One region of the Peribacillus sp. S4 genome, then DNA from elsewhere that is predicted to be linked to it. Evidence: riboswitches for the same ligand, from Rfam matches in the RefSeq annotation. Region 1 holds a riboswitch; each other region holds the start of a gene.
What was found. Region 1 has a riboswitch for cobalamin ahead of ACJ9PY_RS10975 ((2Fe-2S) ferredoxin domain-containing protein). Riboswitches for the same ligand answer to the same signal wherever they lie in the genome.

Region 1 (4,450 bases):
TATGACGATAACTTCAGTAGCCCCTCGTTTTACACAATTATCGATTCCTTTGGATATATTCGGTGCCGCAAATTCCAAGAAGCACGTTTCCACTATGAAACGCCCGTCCATTGCCGGAATCATATTTTCAATAAAATGACGGACTTCTTCATTTCCCGAAGCCAACCGGCTTCCGTGTCCTACGAACAAAACTGCTTTCATTTACTTTCCCCCTCTTGATTAGTCTTCACAAGGCGCAGGCTCTATGTTTATTTTGGGAGCGATGTCCTGATAAGAAAAATTCTGTATCTTTTTCGAACGTTTGAAGTATTTAAAAAGCCGCTCATTTGGATGGGCATTTTGCTTATACTCGCCGACAATGTCCGTGATCAGTTCTACAAGCTGTTCCGGTTCAATGCCTTCCGCTACCGGCTGACCCGGATGGGCTGTTCTTCCAACCGGTTTAGCTCCAAGAAATAAGTCGAACTTCCCTTTTCGGAAGACAATCCCGATATCATCCATCACAGCACTATAACAAGCCATCCCACACCCATTAAAACCGATGTTCAGTTCCTTGGGCATGCTCATTCCGCCAAGCACCCGGTGTATTTCGTCCGCATAAGGAATGGATTCCGCTTTTTCACCATCACAGAAATCACAGGCTTTTAATGTCAGTACATCCCCAATCGGCGACAAAAGAAAGTTTGCTGATTGCAATTTCCCCGTAATGACTTCCGGATCCATTGTCGGGATCTTTAAGACGATTTTATGATTTGGCGTATATTCCATCGTTCCCTTTTCCCCGACAACTTCCGCAAGTGTCATCATTTGTTTGGGAGTGAATTGTTTATTCGCCACACCTGGACTAACGGCAAGTTCGAATACCGACTCCATTTTTTGCTGAACAATCGGCTGAATGGACTGCTTAACGGCTTGACCCTTGACTCTTGACAGGGCCTCCATTGCCATTTCATAGGAAGCTGGCTTCTTTTCTGGTGCTTTTGTAAGTAATCCAACTCCTCCAGCGGAATCGGTTAAGGCTTCTTGATCTAATGCCCACGGTTCCGCTTCTTTTTGCAGTCGCTGATGCGGCTTCAATGTTTGCTTTTCCGAATTCAGCGTATATTTTCTCTGATAGCCTCTTGGTGTGATGATTTTGTCATCATATAAAAAGGTGGATGAATTACCGATAATGACGGTTGTCAACATTCCAATATCGTGATTCAACATATCCTGCAAATTGGTTATGACAATATCCTGCCTATCGCGATAAGCACTTTTCACCAACCCGACAGGTGTATCCGGCGAGCGGTAGCGAAGGAGAATCTTCTGTGTTTCAACAATTTGCCGGGTCCGCCTGCCGCTGCGCGGATTATAAAGCGCAATGACAAAGTCTGCCATTGCAGCTGCTTCAACCCTTTTAGCGATCAGTTCCCAAGGAGTTAAATGATCACTGAGGCTGATCGTACACGAATCGTGCATGACGGGCGCCCCAAGTAAAGACGCACATGAGTTGATTGCAGAAATGCCAGGAATGACTTCAATGCCCACTCCAGTTTCTTCTTTCCAGCCTTTTTCAATCAATACTTCATAAACCAACCCTGCCATCCCGTAAACTCCGGCATCCCCACTGGAAATCACCGCCACTTTCTTTCCCAGCTCCGCTTGTTTCACTGCTTCCTGTGCACGTGATACCTCTTCAGTCATCCCCGTACTAATGATCGTTTGATCTGTTAGCAGTCCCTGAATGAGTTCAACATAAGTTTTATAACCAATGATGTAGTCACTTTCTTGAAGGGCTTCGACGGCACGTTTGGTAATGTGTTCAAAATTCCCGGGCCCAAAGCCCACGACGAATAATTTACCGTTTGTACTCATTAAGACATCTCCTTTTACGCTTTGTTCTTTGAAATACCCGTATGAGCAGGAAAATCTGGATTAGGGGCCATTTCCCCGTCATTGTACTGATAGATCATCTGTGAAACAAACTCACCATCATCGATATTACTGACGATCTGCCGACCGAAATCAGGCGTTTCCACTCGATACCAGTTTCCTTGGGGATAGGCAATCACAACGCAGGCATCCTTACATCTTCCGTTACAGCGTGTCCTCGTTGTATGGATTTTCAGATCCAGTCCTTTTGAAGCAATTTCATCGCGAATCGCTTGGGTTACTTCTTCCCCGCCCTTTTTCATGCAGCTGCTCCCATTACAAATCAACAGATGCGTATTTGTACCCGTCAAGTTCCAAGTAGTCATCTTCTTCCTCCTAGGTTCAGGGAAAAGGCGAAATAAAAAACCTTAACATAAGAGTCAAGGTTTTAAAAAAACTATATGAATGAGGAGCCAAAGGCGAGCATGCCAAATCCTCCCAAAATCGTCATAGTCCTTCTACCTTTCCCTCCGAAAAGTATCATGCAATTTTAAAAGCAGGTTTCCTGGCTTACGCTTCATTTTACTTTGTCCCTTCCCGGCATCATGCCAGTGGCTATCGACAATTTCATCAGCGTTTACAGTAGCGGGGGCTGCATCGGATTTTCACCGATTTCCCTATTATCCCTTGCTTATTCACACAAGGGCACTTTTAAAATGAAATATTTGGTTTTATTATACATTTCAAACTAACTTAATCTATCATATAACAACTTTGTCAAAATTCAATAGTTTATTCCGACTGTTTAGAAAAGTTTAAACGTGTAAAACCAGTTACAATCCTATCCTCGCAACAAATTTCGGCCCCAAAAAAAAGATAGTGTAGCTGGAATTATTTCTTTATGGTACACTATACGAGAATTTTCTAAATAATTACATAAGTTTCATGGTGTTGAATTTCTCGGAATTCAGCTTAAAAGGGAAGCCGGTGAAAATCCGGAGCGGTCCCGCCACTGTAAAGGGAAGTTCCATTACGTTAACTTTAATCCACTGTCAAATGAGATGGGAAGGATGTAATGGGATGATGAACCGAAGCCAGGAGACCTGCCATGAAGCGTGAAACTGTTTCAGCCTACGAGGATGGGCGTGCGGATCAGGCAAAATGGCCCATGGTTGGTTCATGCTGCAAAATTCCTGTTCATTACGCACTTCTTTCCTTTGAGAGAAGTGCTTTTTAGTTTGGGCGCCGCTTTTCTTCTCAAGATTGATCAGAACAATTAAAAGTGTTGAAAGGAGAAAGAATGAAAAGAACCAATTGGAAAATTATTTATTTTGTCATTTTATTGCTTTTTGTCCCGAAACGGGCATTGGCCATGCATATCATGGAGGGCTTTTTACCCATAGAATGGGCTATATTCTGGTGGGCCGTGACGCTTCCATTTTTAATCTTGGGTTACCGGTCCATTAGGTCCAAAGTAAGGGAAAACCCAGAAGCAAAAATGATACTTGGCCTATCGGGCGCATTTGTATTTATATTATCGGCCCTAAAGATTCCTTCTGTTACGGGAAGTTCTTCGCACCCTACCGGAGTTGGTTTAGGTTCCATACTATTCGGACCATTGGCCATGAGTGTGGTCGGCTCCATCGTTCTGTTATTTCAAGCTGTTTTACTGGCACACGGAGGATTGACGACATTAGGGGCCAATGCATTCTCCATGGCCGTTTGCGGACCCTTCATTGCTTACTTTGTCTTCAAGGGCGCAACTAAATTGGGATGGTCTTTTTCACTTGCCGTATTCTTGGCAGCTGCTTTTGGGGATTTGGGCACCTATGTGGTAACTTCTGTTCAACTTGCTCTTGCTTTCCCTTCCGAGGTAGGGGGATTCATGGCCTCTTTCAGTAAATTTGCAGGGATTTTTGCCCTGACCCAAATTCCCTTGGCGATCAGTGAGGGGTTATTGACAGTCGTCGTAATGAATTTCTTGAAAAAATACAATCTAGGCGAATTGAAATTGCTGCGAGTTTTATCTAAGGAGGCCCGTTAAAATGAAAAAAAGTTTACTGCTGCTTTTCCTGGTTGTCATTCTTGCAACCTTACCGTTAATCACCCAACAAGGAACGGAATTTGGCGGTGCCGACGGCGAAGCCGAGGAAGCCATCACTAAGATCCATCCGGAGTACAAGCCATGGTTCAACAGTATTTGGGAGCCGCCAGGTGCAGAAACCGAAAGCTTATTATTTGCGCTTCAAGCTGCAATCGGAGCCGGCTTCATTGGATACTTCATTGGTGTGATGAGACAAAGGAATAAGCAAACCAAACAAGAATTGGCCGAAAAATCGAAGCATGTTACTCATTGATAAATATGCCTATTTCAATGGGCTAAAGGATGTACATCCGTTGGAAAAGATGGTTTTTGCACTCTCTCTTTTGCTGTTTTCGTTAACGGTAAGGGATATGGCCGTTTCGCTCATCACTTTTACGGTGATGAGCGCTTTAATCATTTTCGCGGCAAAAATCCCGCTTTCTTATTATCTTAAATTACTTCTATTACCGGGATTTTTTATACTATCAGGAACCATTACCATCCTTTTTTCTT
Region 2 (4,450 bases), 1.5 Mb from region 1:
AGTTCAATTCTATGTCACTAAAGGTGATTCCTTCATAGGTTGTGGGTGTGTTGAAGGATATCCTTCCATTAAGACTATCTTTTATGGGTGCCGTAAATACTTCCCCATCCGGTAAATTCTTTTTTCCGGCACATATGACGGCTGGCATGCCTTTGATGGAAAAGGTCAAATCTGTCCTTGGTGAAACAATCCTGACTTTGTCAGTACGTTGCATCAATTGTTTTAACGGCTTCAAAGCCGTCTCCATTTTCCCGTAATCCATTGTGCATACGTTCAAAAGAAAGTCTTCGTACCTATTGAAGGTCATGCCGGCTTTTTGCGCTGCTGCCTTGGTGGGATAATTAAGTAAGACCCAACGTCGGTTGTTTACATAAAAAAGTGTAGGGGAATTCATGGCCTCCCCTTGAAGACGGTGCCTCTCGATGGGAACATCAGTCATTTCCGCATTGTTTTCTTCCCCAGTGATGATGATGACCGCATCGATATCCGTATATTTCTTCAAGGCCCATTGCGAAGCTGTGTCAAGCTGCTCCTTCACATTCCCTAGTAACAGGTGGCGGCTTATCTCATCGTCCTCGAGTTCCACATATGGATAAGCACCCACTCTGTATATTTCATCAATCAACTCTTTCAATAATGGTTTCGTGTTGATATGCCCCCGTATGAGGATTCTCTCTTTAGGCTGTAATTGTATCGAATGATGAACCAGCCTGGCTGCAAGCTTCGTTATCCTCTCATCCTTCATCTGCCTATCCCTTATTTTTCGAGTTCGCGAAGAGTTTCAAGCGCTTCTTCGACGTGGCCTTTAACCTTTACTTTTCGCCATTCTTTGACTACATTTCCAGCCTTATCAATCAGGAAAGTTGAACGTTCAATGCCCATATACTCCTTGCCGAAGTTCTTTTTCAATTGCCAAACATCAAATGATTCAGCCACTTCATGATTTTCGTCAGCCAGCAGCAGAAAAGGCAATCCATGTTTTTCGATGAATTTTTCATGACGTGCCGCTGGATCTGGGCTGATACCAAGGATGACCGCGTTCAATTCCTCGAATTGCTCATTATGGTCCCGGAAATCACAGGCCTCCGTCGTGCAACCTGGCGTCATGTCTTTTGGGTAAAAATATAAAACAATGTTTTTCCCCTTAAAATCCGATAGGGAAACCATTTCACCATTGTTTGCAGGGAGTTTGAAATCAGGTGCTTTTTCGCCAATTTTAACAGTCATATTGAACCCTCCATTTCTTTCATTATGGTAAGAGTACCCAATAATCGAAAGAAACACAACTTTCATTTATCCTTCCTATCTTTCTGCTCCAGATCGATCACCGTACGAATCACGAACGCTGCCGGCAGTGTATACCCAATGAAGGCCTGAATGGTAGCTATCATCCTTCCCATGCCAATTGGGGCTATATCTCCATACCCTACAGAAAACATCGTCATCGCACTAAAATAAAAAGAAGTCTTCAATTGCTCATAGAAAGTCCCATCCAACCGATTGCCCATATCAAGAATCACCGAATGATTCTGAAGCTCGTATAATAAATAAATCAGTGCAAATCCAACTAATATCGTCGCATATAAATTGCCAAGCCACAGCATATCCTCAAGAGAAAATTTCTTTCCTCCCGACTCAACAAGAAATAACGTACGAATGCTCATCACCATGCAAAAAATGATCCCTGCAATCAAGATGTAGAAAGTCATCCCCCACGCCCCATTTCAAAACGCCACTTCCTCTATACATACTCCCTGTCCAAACAATATATTCTTTTTAGGAATCAGCCTTATCACCGACAAACGCATTAAACGGAAACTTTCCCTAATCCTTTTTCCATGTTGACCCTTTTGGTCGGATATGTTAAGATTGTCTAAATTTTTATAATAGTTTTTATTTTATAAATATTTGACCTGCAAACAGTTAACAAGGCAGGTTTTGCAAAATTTCATATGTGGAAATAGGTTCCTAATTTCATTAGGATTAAAAGGGAAGTCCGGTGTAATTCCGGCACGGTCCCGCCACTGTAATGGGAATGTTAGCGTCAATCAATATGCCACTGATCAACGGATTGGGAAGGCCAGCCGCTAATGATATTCCCTAAGTCAGGAGACCTGCCTATTTCGACAACACTGTTTTAACCTACGGGAAATAGGGAGGTGTTAGGGACCTTATAATTGTAAGGGGCATTTTGCATGCCTCTTTATTTTAAGCATTTCTAACTTTCTTTTTTGACGGTTAGGAATGCTTTTTTTGTTCGATTAATTGAATGTAGGAGGATGGGAATTTTGAAGAGCAGCAGTTTGGGTTACCCTCGAATCGGGGAAAATCGTGAATGGAAACGTACATTGGAAGCATACTGGTCAGGTAAAATCGATGAAGCGGAATTTACGGCACAACTAAAGGCAATCCGTATAGGCAACTTACAAAAACAGCAGCAACGGGGCATTGATATCATCCCTGTCAACGACTTCACTTTCTATGATCAAATGCTCGATATGTCCGTCATGTTCGGTCTTGTTCCTGAACGTTATTCAGCTTATGAAGGCGGAAGTGTCCCCCTTTCCGTTTATTATTCAATGGCCCGGGGAAACAATGATGAAGTCGCTTCAGAAATGACGAAATGGTTCAATACAAACTATCACTATATTGTCCCTGAATTAAAACTGGCACAGCTTACTTTAACAGAAAATAAACCACTTACAGCATATCGGGAAGCCAAGGAAAAGCTAGGGATCGAAACGAAGCCCGTTTTGATCGGACCTTATACTTTCCTCTCCCTTTCAAAAGGCTTCAATAAACAGGAAATCCCTGGCATCATCCTGAGACTGCTTCCCCTATACACGCAAATCCTGCGGGAGTTGGAGCAAGAAGGCGTGAAGTGGGTTCAAATGGACGAACCTTCCCTTGTTTCATCCATTTCCAAAGATGATATGCAAACCGTTACTTACCTCTATGATAAACTGAATGAAGCAGCACCAAACCTTAACATCATGCTACAAACATACTTTGATGCCGTGGAACACTATCAAGAAGTCATCGAATTAAAAGTCCAAGGAATCGGTCTTGATTTTGTACATGATAAAGGGAGGAATTTAAGTAATCTTGAGGCGTTCGGCTTCCCAAAGGACAAAGTGCTTGCAGCGGGTGTGATTGACGGAAAAAACATTTGGCTATCCGATTTATCCAAAAAAATCGAATTGATCGAGACACTTAAGAAACAGGTAGCCGAGGACCAAATCTGGCTACAGCCCTCTTGCTCCCTGCTTCATGTCCCGGTGACCGTTCGTAATGAAACCGCCCTTTCAAAAGAAGTGAAAGAGGCCCTTGCTTTCGCTGATGAGAAACTTGAGGAAATCACACTTTTGGTCAAAGGGAATAATCAAGGCATTGAAGCAATCGCCGAAAAAGTCGATGTCAATAAATTTACGATTCAAACGTTAGCCAATTCAAATGTCCGAAATCACCGGTCTGTACAATCCAATGTCGAAAAGGTTAAAAACAGGACCGCCGGCCGTCAGCTTCCATTTAAAGACCGTTACCAAAAACAACAGGAATTTTTCAAATTGCCTTTTCTCCCTTCGACTACGATCGGCAGCTTTCCGCAGACATTTGAAGTTAAACAAGCACGCGGGAAATTCAATAGAGGAGAATGGACAGCCAAGCAATATGAAACATTCGTTAACGAAGAAATCGGCAGGTGGATCGAAATCCAAGAAGAAATCGGTTTGGATGTTCTCGTTCATGGGGAATTCGAACGGACGGATATGGTTGAATACTTCGGTCATAAATTAGGCGGATTCGTCTTTTTAGAAAAGGGTTGGGTACAATCCTATGGATCCCGCTGCGTGAAACCGCCAGTCATCTACGGCGACATCCATTTCATCGAACCGATGACAGTCAGGGAAAGTGTATACGCACAATCACTGACGAAGAAGACGGTGAAGGGAATGCTGACAGGTCCTGTTACGATTTTGAACTGGTCCTTTGTCCGTGATGATATTTCCAGGGAGGATGTTTGCTTTCAGCTGGCGCTCGCTTTAGAAAAAGAAGTCATTGCCTTGGAATCTGCTGGAATTAAAATGATTCAGGTTGATGAGCCTGCACTTAGAGAAGGTCTGCCATTGAAAAAAAGCGATCGCGACGAGTATTTGAACTGGGCAGTGAATTCATTCTTGATATCCACATCTAGCGTGGAGGATACAACCCAAATTCACACGCATATGTGCTATTGCGACTTCAACAGTTTCATGGATGTCATCTCCTCCCTCGATGCCGATGTAATTTCCATCGAAACATCCCGCAGTCATGGGGAGCTCGCTTCCGCATTCGAGGAAAAAACATATGAAAAAGGCATTGGCCTGGGGGTGTATGATATTCACAGCCCGCGTGTGCCGGCAGTGGAAGAAATGGTCGATATGATTGAACGGGGCATCAAGGTATTGGATAA
Region 3 (4,450 bases), 2.4 Mb from region 1:
AATTGAATCATCTCAAATCCGACTGTCAAATAAGATTCATCAATTTCCAGCGGGATGGTATCCTGGCCATGCTTTTCCGGAACGATGAACATTTGCGGTTTCGGAAGGGCGGGATGCGGATGTTTTTCGATCGTCGTATGATATACACCCTGAATCCGTTCCTGTTGAAGCACTTCATTCGGGACATCAACGACCTGAATCTGCCCTTTCTCAAGCAGCATAAGCCGATCACAATATAATCCAGCCAAATTCAAATCATGAAAAATTGAAATAACGGTCAACTTCTGCTCTTTTGCCATTTTCCTCATTAGATCAAGAAGATCTTTTTGATAGGAAAGATCCAAATGGTTCGTAGGCTCATCCAAAAAAAGGATTTCCGGCTCTTGGGCAAGGGCCTGTGCCAGCAGGACCCTCTGCCTTTCCCCTCCTGATAATCGATCAAAATGAAGATCCTGAAAATCAGCTACTCCCGTTTGTTCCATCACCCGCTGGACAATCGATTCATCTTCTGCGGACCAACTATGGAACCAACCTGATTGATGGGCATATCGCCCAAGCGAGACCGTCTCTTTTACTGTATAGGAGAAAGCTAATGAGGAATGTTGAGGGAGCACGGCAATGACCTGTGCAAGTTGTTTTGACGAATAATCCTTCAAATCCCTGCCGCTTATCCGTACGCTTCCGCCTTTATAATCAAGCACCCCGCTAAGCATACTTAAAAGCGTCGTTTTCCCGCTGCCATTAGGACCAAGAACCCCGAATAATTCCCCCTTATGTACATCAAAAGAGACAGAGTCCAAAACAGCTTTGTTGTGATATCCACCTGTTAACCCTTTTACTTCAAGCATCCGTTTTTACCCTTCTCTCCGTCTCTTTAATAAAATCAGCGCAAATGCAGGTGCCCCGATAAGTGAGGTGATCACCCCGATCGGCAGTTCCGATGGGGCAATGATCGTTCGTGCTACAAAATCGGCCAATATCAAGAATCCGCCTCCTATCAACAATGACAACGGAAGCAAATGTTTATGGTCAGGTCCCCAAATCTTTCGGACAAAATGAGGAATGACCAATCCTACAAAACCAATCGCCCCTGAAACGGCAACGGCTGCCCCTGTCAATGTCGAACCGGCTATCAAGATCCACATTTTCCGCCGCTTGACGTTCACACCTAAGTGTTTTGCCCGGTCTTCCCCGAAAGTCATCGCATTCAATTCTTTTGTATTCATGATCAAGGTCAACGAGCCAATGATAAAAAACGGCAAAATGATTACGATATAATTCCAGCCGCGCATTGAGACGCTTCCCATCAGCCAGCCGATGATTTGTCTTAATTCATCACCCGTCAGCGCAATCATCAATGAAATGAAGGCACTTAAAAACGAGCTGAAAATGATTCCCGTTAAAATGATCGTTTCCACTTTCATCGACCGATCCATTCTTTTTGCAAAAGTCAGTACGCAGAGCATCGTGAGCACTGAACATAAGATGCTCAATGCCGGAAGAGTATATAAACCGATGAATGGCAGTGATATATTCAAAAATATCGTCAATACGGCGCCGACCGATGCTCCTGATGAAATACCTAATGTGTAAGGATCAGCGAGCGGATTCCGGAGCAGACCTTGAAAAGCCGCACCCGCGATCGCAAGTGATGCCCCAACCAAACCAGCGAGCAGCACCCGCGGCAAGCGGATGTTCATCACGATATTCGTAAGCATCACATCCGGATCGGCAGAAATCGGCAAGTGGAAAATCTCCTTGCCGATTATTTGTATAAGTACGGGAATCGGAACTGGCACCGAACCAAAGGAAATGCCTATCGTCATTGCGAATAACAAAATCAACAACGCAATCAAATAAGCAAACGCCCATTTAGTTGTCAAATTGGTTCGGATAGACTGCTTTGGCAAGTTCCTCTACTCCTTCTATTAAGCGTGGACCGGAACGGGTCACCAAGTCAGAATGGACATCAAAGACTTGGCCATTCTTAACAGCATTTACGTCTTGCCATCCTTTTCGGGCCTTCACTTCACTTACTGCATCTTTCGTATAATAACCATACGTTGTAATGATGACATCAGGATTTGCAGCAATCATCGACTCTTCATCAATTTTTGCCCAACCGTCCAATTCAGCAGCCGCATTATCCGCTGAAATAATCTGAAGCATCTCATTCATGAACGTATTTTTTCCAGGTGTGTATATTTCCGGTGAAGGCGAAACTTCCACTAAAACGGTCTTCCTATCCTCTTTCTTTACGGATTTGGCTTTTTCCTGGATATCCTTGAGCTTCGTTTTCATATCCTTAACGATTTCGTTTGCCTTATCATGTTCTCCCGTTGCCTTTCCAATCATTTCAATAGATTCATAGACTTGGTCAAAGCTTTGTGCATCATTGACTACGAGCACATCTATTCCAGCATCCTTAAGCTGCTGTAAACCCTCATTTGAATTATGGGCACTTGATGCATGCGCAAGAACAAGGTCAGGCTTCATGGAGACAATCAGCTCCGTGTTCATTTCCATTCCGCCAACTTTTTCAATTTCTTTCGTCTCTTCCGGGTAATTATCATTGTCGGAAACACCAACGACCTTTTTACCCAAACCAAGTGCAAAGACCACTTCCGTATTACTTGGTATCAACGAAACGATTTTCTTCGGTTCTTTTTCTATCGTTACCTTTTCCCCACTTGCATCTTTAATCGTAATCGGGAAAGCCTCGTGTTGAGCATGATTCGTTTGCTCTTTTTCTTTTCCTTCATCAGCAGCACCACCGCAGCCTACCATCATGCCTGCAGTAAGCAACATTAACAGTATCAGACCAAAAATCTTCTTCATTTTCATTCCCCACAATCTTTTTATTTAATTTCTTCATACCTAACAGAGAAAACCAATACTGGAAGATACCCCCAAAATAAAAAGCATCTCCCGTTAAACGGAAGATGCTTGCATGGCAACAATATCAATACGGACTCTTTCTTAGGGTCTGCCACACACCTTCCCATCCGCGTAGGTTACAGGTGTACGAATTCTGGCAGGTCTCCTGGCTCATGGTCATCGTCAACGGCACCTTCCCATATCTCATACAGTGGTACACAGCCGTCAGCTCCCATATACAGTGGCGGGACCGCGTTGGCATTTCACCAACTTCCCTATTAAGTCATTAAGACACCAAATCGTTCATATGTATATAATTTTCACTGCCTTCATTATACACCATGTAAGAATCGATTATTATATGATTTTTCTGAACAAGTGCGAAATGACCCTTCCACCTTCAATGCTTTGCAGCATTTTCAATCAGCGACGCAAACCCATTGATCGATAACCCTGGTGAAATCCGAACTCGATGCAGAGCATGCATCCCTTGGTCGCTTGAAGCTCCCCCAGGGTCGGTAGTGACTGCCATCTTGTATCCAGCTTCTTCTGACAGCCTGAGACTCTCTTCGTTATACCGGCCAACCGGATAGGAAAGAACTGTCGTGTCCTGGTCGAGGATATGGTCGAACAGCACCTTCGACTGAACCATTTCCGCTTCTTGCTGCTCTGCCGTCATGCGGTTCAGCTCCAAATGGCTGATGGTATGGCTTTCAATTGAAATCCCATCCCTGCTCATCTCCAACATTTGATTTTCAGTCAGGTGATGGCCATTATCAATGGACTTCCCGATCATGAAGACAGTTGATTTCATATCATGTTCTTTTAATATCGGGAAGGCCTCCGTGTAGTTATCTGTATAGCCATCATCAAAAGTAATCCAGACGCACTTCTCACTTGGCATCCGATTCTCGGTTAAAACGAGGAATGCTTCTTCAGGGGATAATGTATAGTAACCATTCTCCCGAAGCCAAGCCATCTGTGATCGGAATTCCTCCCTTGGAACCCGAAGGCCATTCCCTTGGGAAATGCTGTGATACATCAATATCGGGAGCTGGACCGGGGACTCGGCCTTTAACCAGTCTCCCGTATCGATTTGCCCCTCCGAATCCTGCCCGGTCCCATTCTCAGCCGCTTCGGCCACTTCAATGTCATCTTCCGCAATCGGTGCAGCCGTCTTTGTGCCTATCCCCTCTAAAATCCCTTGTGAGCATCCAGGTAAAATCAAAACCCCCAGCAATGCCGCCATCCTTAACACTCTATATTTTTTCACTATCATTCTCCTGATTTTTTTATAGTATAATAGTACCAGAAAACCAGCGGGCAATAAAGTATTCCATTTAATGAAAAAAGAGGAAAAACGAAAGCTTAGCGACACGCTAAACATTCATGAGGATTTTTTTTCATAAGTATGTGCTATTAGCTTGAAAAGTTTGCCTATAAGAAATATAATAAATAAGTCGTCGACTTTAATATATGTCCCAGTAGCTCAGCAGGATAGAGCGACAGCCTCCTAAGCTGTAGGTCGTAGGTTCGATTCCTATCTGGGACGCTAAAGTTTATAAGCCCTGTT

Region 2: linked by a shared signal. The riboswitch ahead of metE (5-methyltetrahydropteroyltriglutamate--homocysteine S-methyltransferase) and the one ahead of ACJ9PY_RS10975 ((2Fe-2S) ferredoxin domain-containing protein) in region 1 are both predicted to bind cobalamin.
Region 3: linked by a shared signal. The riboswitch ahead of ACJ9PY_RS26340 (ABC transporter substrate-binding protein) and the one ahead of ACJ9PY_RS10975 ((2Fe-2S) ferredoxin domain-containing protein) in region 1 are both predicted to bind cobalamin.

The regions. Positions count from the first base shown of each region.
Region 1 is NZ_CP175708.1:2,300,289-2,304,738, reverse strand. It holds gene ACJ9PY_RS10985 (sirohydrochlorin chelatase) at 1-201, opposite strand, end outside; gene cobJ (precorrin-3B C(17)-methyltransferase) at 220-1,857, opposite strand; gene ACJ9PY_RS10975 ((2Fe-2S) ferredoxin domain-containing protein) at 1,872-2,240, opposite strand; cobalamin riboswitch at 2,392-2,582, opposite strand; cobalamin riboswitch at 2,784-2,980, shown strand; gene ACJ9PY_RS10970 (hypothetical protein) at 2,963-3,091, shown strand; gene ACJ9PY_RS10965 (energy-coupling factor ABC transporter permease) at 3,155-3,898, shown strand; gene ACJ9PY_RS10960 (energy-coupling factor ABC transporter substrate-binding protein) at 3,900-4,211, shown strand; gene cbiQ (cobalt ECF transporter T component CbiQ) at 4,198-4,450, shown strand, end outside.
Region 2 is NZ_CP175708.1:812,961-817,410, reverse strand. It holds gene ACJ9PY_RS03865 (aminopeptidase) at 1-745, opposite strand, end outside; gene bcp (thioredoxin-dependent thiol peroxidase) at 757-1,227, opposite strand; gene ACJ9PY_RS03855 (potassium channel family protein) at 1,290-1,709, opposite strand; cobalamin riboswitch at 1,946-2,137, shown strand; gene metE (5-methyltetrahydropteroyltriglutamate--homocysteine S-methyltransferase) at 2,280-4,450, shown strand, end outside.
Region 3 is NZ_CP175708.1:5,475,947-5,480,396, forward strand. It holds gene ACJ9PY_RS26330 (heme ABC transporter ATP-binding protein) at 1-848, opposite strand, end outside; gene ACJ9PY_RS26335 (FecCD family ABC transporter permease) at 855-1,910, opposite strand; gene ACJ9PY_RS26340 (ABC transporter substrate-binding protein) at 1,873-2,844, opposite strand; cobalamin riboswitch at 3,016-3,191, opposite strand; gene ACJ9PY_RS26345 (polysaccharide deacetylase family protein) at 3,278-4,126, opposite strand; tRNA gene ACJ9PY_RS26350 (tRNA-Arg) at 4,356-4,429, shown strand.